2 regions of the Streptosporangium sp. NPDC023963 genome follow, and region 1 is predicted to be linked to the other one. Evidence: riboswitches for the same ligand, from Rfam matches in the RefSeq annotation. Region 1 holds a riboswitch; the other holds the start of a gene.
The links. Region 1 has a riboswitch for cyclic di-AMP ahead of AB0F88_RS34095 (C40 family peptidase). Riboswitches for the same ligand answer to the same signal wherever they lie in the genome.

Region 1 (4,402 bases):
CGGTCGCCGTAGACGAAGAACAGGTTCATCCCGCCCATCTCCTCGACGTAGCGGTGCTCGCTCGCGTCGAGCCAGACCACCTGGTCACAGCCCTGCTCGACGGCCTGGCGCTGGGCCACGAAGGCCGCCGCGTAATTGCCGCCGCACTTGGCGAAGCCGGTGCCGCCGGGGGCCGCACGGGTGTACTCGGTGGAGAGCCAGACCGTGACGGCCTTGCCCCCGCCGAAGTAGGCCGCCGCCGGGGAGGCGATGACCATGTACTTGTAGGTCCTGGACGGGTAGTTGACTCCGAGCGCCGGCTGCGTCGCGATCATGAAGGGGCGCAGGTAGAGGCTGTGGCCCGGCGTGGTCGGAACCCACTCGCGGTCGGTCTGGACGAGCAGCTCCAGCGACTCGACGAACGCCTCCTCGGGCAGCTCGGGCATCGCCATCCGCGCCGCGGAGGTGTTGAAGCGCGCGGCGTTGGCCTCGGGCCGGAAGGTCACGATCGAGCCGTTCTCCTGGCGGTAGGCCTTGAGCCCCTCGAAAAGCTCCTGCGCGTAGTGGAAGACCGACGTCGCGGGGTCGAGGCTGAGCGGGCCGTACGGCATGAGCCTGGCGTCGTGCCAGCCCCGCCCCTCGGTGTAGTCGATCGAGATCATGTGGTCGGTGAAGACCTGACCGAACCCCGGGCTCGCCAGTACCTGCTCGCGCTCTGCCGCGGTGCGAGCGTGGTCGGAGAGCTGCACGTCGAAGCTGAGCTTCTGAGCGGTGGTCATCGCACGGATCCTTCTCTTGGTGTCTGGCTTACCCTTGGGTCCATTCTGCGTCGGACCGGGTAACGGGAAACTACTCCATCCATGCCGAAAACCGGCAGTGCTGGAGAAACAAAAACGCACCTGGCGGCTCGGGTGAGCCGCCAGGCGCGTCGGGGTCGAGGAGGGCGGCTTCCTCAGCCGGCTACTCGGGCGGTGATGTCGTCGCCGATCTCGCGGGTGGTCCGGCCCGCCTTGCCGGCCGGCCGCTCGGCCAGGTCGCCGGCGACGGCCTGCTCGACCCTGGCGGCCTCGGCGGCCAGGCCCAGGTGGTCGAGGAGCATGGCGACCGACAGGATCGTGGCGGTCGGGTCGGCCTTGCCCTGGCCCGCGATGTCGGGGGCGCTGCCGTGGACCGGCTCGAACATGCTCGGCGCGGTGCGGTCGGGGTTGACGTTGCCGCTGGCCGCCAGGCCGATGCCACCGGCGATCGCCGCGCCGATGTCGGTGAGGATGTCGCCGAAGAGGTTGTCGGTGACGATCACGTCGAAGCGCTCGGGCTGGCTGACGAAGAACATCGAGGCCGCGTCGACGTGGCAGTAGTCGGTCTGGACGTCGGGATACTCCAGGCCGACGCGGTCGAAGGTGCGGGCCCAGAGGTCGCCGGCGTAGGTGAGCACGTTGGTCTTGTGGACCAGCGTCAGCTTCCTGCGGGGGCGGCCCAGCGCCTTGTCGAAGGCGTAGCGCACGACGCGCTCGACGCCGTGGGCGGTGTTCAGCGACTCCTGGGTGGCGATCTCGTGCGGCGTGCCCCGGCGCATGACGCCGCCCGCCCCGGCGTACGGGCCCTCGGTGCCCTCGCGGACGACGACCATGTCGATGTCCTCGGGGCGGGCCCCGCCCAGCGGCGTCTCGACGCCGGGGAAGAGCTTGACCGGGCGGAGGTTCACGTAGTGGTCGAGCCGGAAGCGGAGCTTGAGCAGCAGGTCGCGCTCCAGGACGCCCGGGGGCACGCTGGGGTCGCCGACCGCGCCGAGCAGGATCGCGTCGTATCCGCGCAGCTCGTCGAGGACCGGGTCGGGCAGGGTCTCGCCGGTCTCGTGGTAGCGCTTGGCGCCGAGGTCGTAGGTGGTGGGCTCCACCTTCGTGCCGACCGCTTCGAGGACCTTCAGCCCCTCGGTGACGACCTCGACTCCGATTCCGTCCCCGGGGATGACCGCCAGGCGAATGTTACGCGAATCCATGCAGGCACCTTACCGGTCCGTCTCGGTGATCGAACACCGGTCTCATTCTCCGGACACATCCGCCCGGCGAGACGTTTGATCGTTTTGTCCGTCTTTGCTTGGTATTGACCGTTTCGTGAGGTTTCGTTATGGTCCTCCCAATCACGTCAATGCCTAATCCGTACGGGCCATCCCCTTACCGGGCCCGCACGGAGCCGGGGAACCACTCTTTACGGGATCTACCGGACACCGGGCGCCCCGCTCCTCCCCCGGAGCGCGTTCCCGGCCGTCATCAGGTGGATTCCTTGGGGCGAATCAGCGCGTTCTCGCGCCGTAGGGCGGCCTCCACGCCCGAGCCCGACAGCTCACCCGGCCGGCCTTATGGAAGGAATCACCCTGTCCGGCACAGTTCTCCCCCGCGTCCTGTCCATCTCCGCCTCCATGATCGTCGCCGGCGCCGCGGTGTGCGCGAGCTCGACCGCCGCCCTGGCCGCGTCCCCGCCCCCCGCCCCCGGGCCCGCCGCGCTCAACACCCCCGCGCTGAAGGACGCGCTGAAGGCCGCGGCCGTCAAGCCCGCCTGGCAGAAAGCCGTGAAGTGGGCCATGTCCAAGCGCGGAACGCCCTACGTCTGGGGCGGCACCGGCAACGGCGGCTTCGACTGCTCCGGCCTGGTGCTCCGCGCCTACGGCGCCGCCGGCATCAAGCTCCCCCGCGTCACCAACGACCAGTACGCCGCCTTCTCCAAGAAGATCGCCTGGAAGAATCTCAAGCCCGGTGACCTGGTCTTCTTCAGCGGTCTCGGCCACGTCGGCATGATCACAAAGCCCGGCTACATGGTTCACGCCCCGCAGACCGGCGACGTGGTCAAGGAGGAGAAACTCGACTCCTGGCGCCGCGACTCCTTCGCCGGCGCGGTGCGCCCCGACCCGCAGGGGGTTCAGCTGACCAAGCGGGTCGAGCTCGCGACCGAAACCGTACCCGGCGGATGAGACACGCCGGCGGATCACCGCCGGGAGGCCGTGGAGACCCCGGCGGCGGCGAGAACGGGTTCAGCGGGTGGGAGCACCGCCGTTGTCCCTGCGGTCCAGAGCGGTCTGGAGCGCGTCGATGGCCTCGTCCTCGGTCTCCTCGGGACGGTTCCAGGGATACATGTCGTACATGGCGAATCTCGTCTCGGTCGCATGCCTGCAAGGAAGGTGGTCGAGACTCCGGTCGGGACTCCGACCAGGCCTGATGTCGCGGGTCCGGATCACGGACCGGCGGCGGGGGGCTGGGAGCCGGCACGCGCCACGACACCGCGGCGAGTCGCCGGCCTGCCCCTGTCAGGCCTCGCCGCGGCAGGTAGGAATTACGAGAACCTGGCGCATTTCACTTCAGGCTACCTGGCCGCGGGAAAGCCGTCTCGCCCGGTGTACACACTTCTCACATGCTGAGACGAGAAGTGGCCGCCGTCCCGGTCTCCGGGGCGGCGGCCACATCGGCGGTACGGCTGGGTACGGCTAGTCGGCCAGGTCGACCGAGCGGCCGCTGTCGGCGCCGATCTCCGAGCCGATCTGGTCGATCACCTCGGCCGGGATGGCGGTGTCGACGGTGAGCGCGATGAGCGCCTTGCCGCCCTTGGCGTCGCGGGCCACCTGCATCGAGGCGATGTTGATCGAGTGGTCGCCGAGGATGCGGCCGACCACGCCGACGATGCCGGGGCGGTCGGTGTAGGTGAAGAACGACAGGTGGTCGGTCGGCTCGATCTCCATCTGGTAGCCGTTGACCTCGACGATCTTCGTGATCTGCCTCGGCCCGGACAGGGTGCCGGAGACCGAGACCGCGCGGCCGTCGGCGAGGACGCCCCGGACCGTCACGACGTTGCGCCAGTCGGGGCTGTCGGAGCTGGTGATCAGCTCGACCGACACGCCGCGGTCCTTGGCCAGCAGCGGGGCGTTGACGTAGGTGACCGAGTCCTCGACCACGTCGGTGAAGACGCCCTTGAGCGCGGCCAGCTCCAGCACGCGGACGTCGTGGGAGGCGATCTCGCCGCGCACCTCGACGTCGAGCTTGGTGGCGACCTCGCCCGCGAGGGCGGTGAACACCCGGCCGAGCTTCTCGGCCAGCGGCAGGCCCGGCTTGACGTCCTCGGCGACGGCGCCGCCCTGGACGTTGACCGCGTCCGGCACGAACTCCCCGGCGAGCGCGAGCTTCACGCTGCGCGCGACCTGGGTGCCGGCCTTCTCCTGGGCCTCGTGGGTGGAGGCGCCCAGGTGCGGGGTGACGACGACCTGGTCGAGCTCGAAGAGCGGGCTGTCGGTGACCGGCTCCTTCGGGAACACGTCGATGCCGGCGCCGGCGACGCGGCCCTCCTTGATCGCGGAGTAGAGGGCGTTCTCGTCGATGATGCCGCCGCGGGCGACGTTGATGAGGCGGACGTTCGGCTTGACCGTGTGGAGCTCCCT
Region 2 (4,402 bases), on a different contig from region 1:
TTATCCGTGGTGTGCCGTCAAGGTGGTGAGGACATGGTCGCCGGGAAGAGATCAATTTTTCCCGAGAAATGCGGGCGGGCCGGATCCCCGAGGGGGCGGCTTCGGGGTGCCCGGCGGGGCGGCGGTTCCGGCGAAACCTTGTTCTGCCAGGACTTCGGTCGTCGCAGCCAGGGACGCCTGCCGGCTCGTGCCTGGGCTCGATCATGACATAGCCGCAAAGGCACTGACATATCATGAGTACTTCACGTAGCGCCTGCTATGTCAATACTGGACGCACGCTATGAAGAGTGGAACTTGACGACCTTTGAACAAGGCGTTTACCGTTCCTGGCGGACGGTATTCATTTCCGGCGTCTCGCACCCGGTTTCCAGAGTGGGGGGAGTGACTCTTGATGGCATATCCAGAAGTGGATTCACGCCATGGCGACAGCCCCCTGGGCATGAGCGATATCGGTCTCAGTGACGACGACCTCGTGCTGCTGGCCGAGCTCGCCAAGGGTGTCACGGTCGATCGGGTAGGGCGTCGCCTCGACATCAGCGGCCGGACGGTCAGGCGCAGGCTCAGGGGCATCTGCGACCGCATCGGCGTCGCCACGGCGATCGAGGCCGTGGCCTGGGCGGCCCGCCGCCGCCTGATCTGACGCACCGCCGCGTGTCCGGCAGGTCGGGCCGGACACGCGTGCGGGCCGGACATGCGTGCGGACCGGACGCGCCCGCGGACCCGTTCGCCGGAGCCGGTTCAGGCGGCGATGCGGACGCCTCCGACGAAGGGCCGGTTGTCGATCGTGGTGATGTGGACGACGTCACCCGTCTGGGGGGCGTGGACCATCAGGCCCGCGCCGATGTAGATCCCGACGTGGTGCAGGTCGCTGTAGAAGAAGACCAGGTCGCCGGGGCGCAGCTCTTTCCTGGATACGTGGGTGCCCGCGGTCCACTGGTCGCCGGTGTAGTGCGGCAGGCTGATGCCGACCTTCTGGTAGGCCCACATGACCAGGCCGGAGCAGTCGAAGGAGTTGGGCCCCTCGGCGCCCCAGACGTACGGCTTCAGCTGCTGGGTGAGCGCCCAGCGGGTGGCCTCCGCGGCCTTGCCGCTGCCGACGATGGGCACGTTCGTCTTCACCCGGGCGCCCCTGTTGCTGACGGCCCTGGTGCGCACCTCGCTGAACAGGTCGCTCTCGACCCGGTCGACCAACCGCTCGATCTTGGTCCGGTTGCCGTCGATCTCCGCCAGAAGCTTCTTGACCTCCGCGGTCCTGGCCTTGGCGCTGGCCTGGGCCCGCTCGGCGGCCTCGATCGCCCGGCTCACCTGGGCGACCTCCTCGCTCTGCTGCTGCTGGAGCGCGTAGTTGGTGGTGGCCTGGTCGAGGAAGGTGTCGGGATCGGTGGCCTGCGTGAAGGCGAGCCCGGAGTTCAGGCCGCCCGACATGTAGGTGCTCTGCGCCAGGAGGGTGGCCTTGGTGCGACGGGAGGCCAGCTCGGACTCGCTCGACGCGAGGGTCTTCTTGGCGCTCTCGGCGGCCCGCTGGGCCTGCTTGAGCTTGACCCGCTCGCCGTTGTAGCGCTCCGCGAGGACGCCGATCTCCTGGTGCAGCTTCTCGGCCTGTTTGGCCAGCTGCTGGAGGCTGGGCTCGGGGTCCGCGGTGGCGGCCACCAGCGGGGTGCCGAGGGTCAGGGTGGCGAATGCCAGGCCGACGACCGCCATGCGACGGCGCAGCCCTCGCGGCGCGCGTCCTCGAGCGCGGGCCTCGTGGCCCGGGTGCTTTCCTCCGCGGTCGCGCGTGCGCTTCACCAACAGGCTCCTCTCCTCGGCCGCCTACCGGGTTAGCTGACGGGTTCGGGCCGGAGGCAGCCCTACCGGGTGCGCCGGTGGCACTCGGATTCACCCCGGAGGACGTGGTGGGTCCCCGGTTCCCCCTGCGGGGGATTCGGCGGGTCAGGCTTTTTACGTCTCTGACATCGAGCACGGAGATTAGTGCACCCGTGGTTCCTGCTCAACCAGAACTGCGAATTCAGTAGAGCTTTCGCAACCGAGGTGTCACGAAAAGATCACACCTCAAAATGATCAACATGGCCATTACGCTGCCTTTGCCTCGCGTGTGACGGGTGTGGCGCAGGTCTTCCCAGGTCCGGGACCGTGCCAAAGGTGAGCTGCGGCACACGAGAGGCACCGCACACCGAGAGTGGTAAAGCGACTGCCAAGGGTCATGTGCGGTCTTCGAGCTGCGAGTTAAGGGTGAGCCGTAATTGAAGACCGGTGAGGACGTACGCTGAACGGTCATGGAGCAGCTTGCTGAGCATTCTCCCGTGCCGACCGTTCGCGCCTCCGGCGACGGGGAGCGGCGCGCCGAGTCCGCGGGGGCGGAGCGGGGGTCGCCCGGGCAGGGCGCGGGCCCCGAGGTCGCCGAGGTCGCCGAGGTCACGGTCCGCCGCGCCCGCACCCAGGACGTGCGGGCCGTCAGGCGGCTCGTCGACACCTACGGCGGTGCCGGCCGGCGCCTGCTGGAGAAGGCCACCGTCACCCTGTACGAGGACGTCCAGGAGTTCTGGGTCGCCACCGACGCGGAGGGGGAGGTGATCGGCTGCGGGGCCCTCCACGTCCTCTGGGAGGATCTGGCCGAGATCCGCACCGTCGCCGTCGATCCGACCCGCAGGGGAATGGGGATCGGCCACCGGATCGTCTCCGCGCTCATTCGCACGGCCGCGGAGCTGGGCCTGCGCCGGGTCTTCTGCCTGACCTTCGAGGTCGAGTTCTTCGCCCGGCACGGATTCCGGGAAATCCAGGGCACGCCCGTCGCCCCGGAGGTCTACGCCGAACTTCTCGCCTCCTATGACGAGGGTGTGGCGGAGTTCCTCGATCTGGAACACGTCAAGCCCAACACCTTGGGAAACACCCGGATGCTGCTGCACCTGACACGCGAGCCCGACTCTGGTGACTTTAGAGCTGACTGATCGGAAAGGTGACTGTTGATACCTATGTCGATACCTTGTGCAGCAGCATGCATGTGCGTCTGACATTTGCCACATGCGCAGTCTAAGTGAGGTGACGCGGTGAGCACCGGACAGCCGCCGTATCCACAGGATGATCCCGACCGCGATCGCACACCGTCGGGGCAGCCGGATTACGGACAGTACAACGCGGGTCGAGCCCCTGGCGAACTCGACCCTGACGTGACAGTCGTGGGGTACAGGTCGGAGGCCTCACAGCCGAACACCGGCCCAGGGCAGAGCCAGCCCGGATACGGCCAGCAGGGCGGGACCGGCGCGTACGGGCAGCAGCCCGGATACGGCCAGCAGCAGGGTTACGGCCAGCAGCCCGACTACGGGCAGCAGGGCTACGGCCAGCAGCAGGGGTACGGCCAGCAGGGCGGGACCGGCGCGTACGGGCAGCAGCCCTCGTACGGCCAGCAGTCCTCCCACGAGCAGCAGGGCTACGGCCAGCAGCAGGGGTACGGCCAGCAGGGCGGGACCGGCGCGTACGGGCAGCAGCCCGGCTACGGCCAGCAGCCCGGTTACGGCCAGCAGTCCTCCCACGAGCAGCCGGGGTACGGCCAGCAGCCGGGCTATGGCCAGCAGCAGCCCGGATACGGGCAGCAGCCCCAGCCGGGCTACGGCCAGCAGCCCGACTACGGGCAGCAGCAGTACGGCCAGCAGCCCGACTATGGGCAGCAGGGCTACGGCCACCAGCAGCCCGCGTACGGGCAGCAGGGCTACGGCCAGCCCTACGGCGGTCCTCCCGGGGCACCCGCCCCGCTCGCCGAGTGGTGGCAGCGCCTGCTGGCGAGGATCATCGACGGGATCATCCTGGCGATCCCGACGTTCATCATCAGCGCGGTGCTGACCGGGCTGCTCGTGACGTTCCCCAGTTTCAACAGCGAGACGGGCGAGGTCACGGAGGCGAGCGGCCTGTTCCTCTCGACCCTCCTCATCTCGCTGGTCACCGCGGGGATCTACTTCGCCTACGAGTTCTTCATGCTCAGCCGGGGCGGGCAGACGGTCGGCAAGATGGTCATGGGCATCAAGGTCGTGCCGGTCGGCGGCGCCCTGCCGCCCGGCGGGCTCAGCTCCGACGTCGCGCTGAAGCGCGCCGGCGTGCTCTACGGTCCGCAGTTCCTGACCTGGGTGCCGTTCCTGAACTACGTCGTCTACATCTTCAGTCTGGTGAACGTGCTGTGGCTGCTGTGGGACAAGCCCCTGCAGCAGGCACTGCACGACAAGGTGGCGTCGACGGTCGTCGTCAAGATCAAGTAGTTCTCCGAATAACGGGGCCGGCGGTTGAACCGCCGGCCCCGTTTTCGCGTACAGGCAAGAAAACGAGGGACGTTAGGGACCCTGTATGGGTCCCGGGGTCCGGGTCACGGAAGGGCAAAACCATTTGCCGCGCCCCGGGCAACGCGGGGGAACTT

Region 2: another riboswitch for cyclic di-AMP. It lies ahead of AB0F88_RS36660 (NlpC/P60 family protein); the one in region 1 lies ahead of AB0F88_RS34095 (C40 family peptidase).

Annotation. Positions count from the first base shown of each region.
Region 1 covers NZ_JBEZZK010000015.1:170,385-174,786, forward strand. Annotated here, with positions in the region: gene AB0F88_RS34085 (branched-chain amino acid aminotransferase) at 1-758, opposite strand, end outside; gene AB0F88_RS34090 (3-isopropylmalate dehydrogenase) at 932-1,978, opposite strand; cyclic di-AMP (ydaO/yuaA leader) riboswitch at 2,119-2,351, shown strand; gene AB0F88_RS34095 (C40 family peptidase) at 2,339-2,947, shown strand; gene serA (phosphoglycerate dehydrogenase) at 3,458-4,402, opposite strand, start outside.
Region 2 covers NZ_JBEZZK010000018.1:83,832-88,233, reverse strand. Annotated here, with positions in the region: gene AB0F88_RS36665 (LuxR C-terminal-related transcriptional regulator) at 440-640, shown strand; gene AB0F88_RS36660 (NlpC/P60 family protein) at 739-1,788, opposite strand; cyclic di-AMP (ydaO/yuaA leader) riboswitch at 1,794-1,940, opposite strand; gene AB0F88_RS36655 (amino-acid N-acetyltransferase) at 2,445-2,948, shown strand; gene AB0F88_RS36650 (RDD family protein) at 3,177-4,247, shown strand.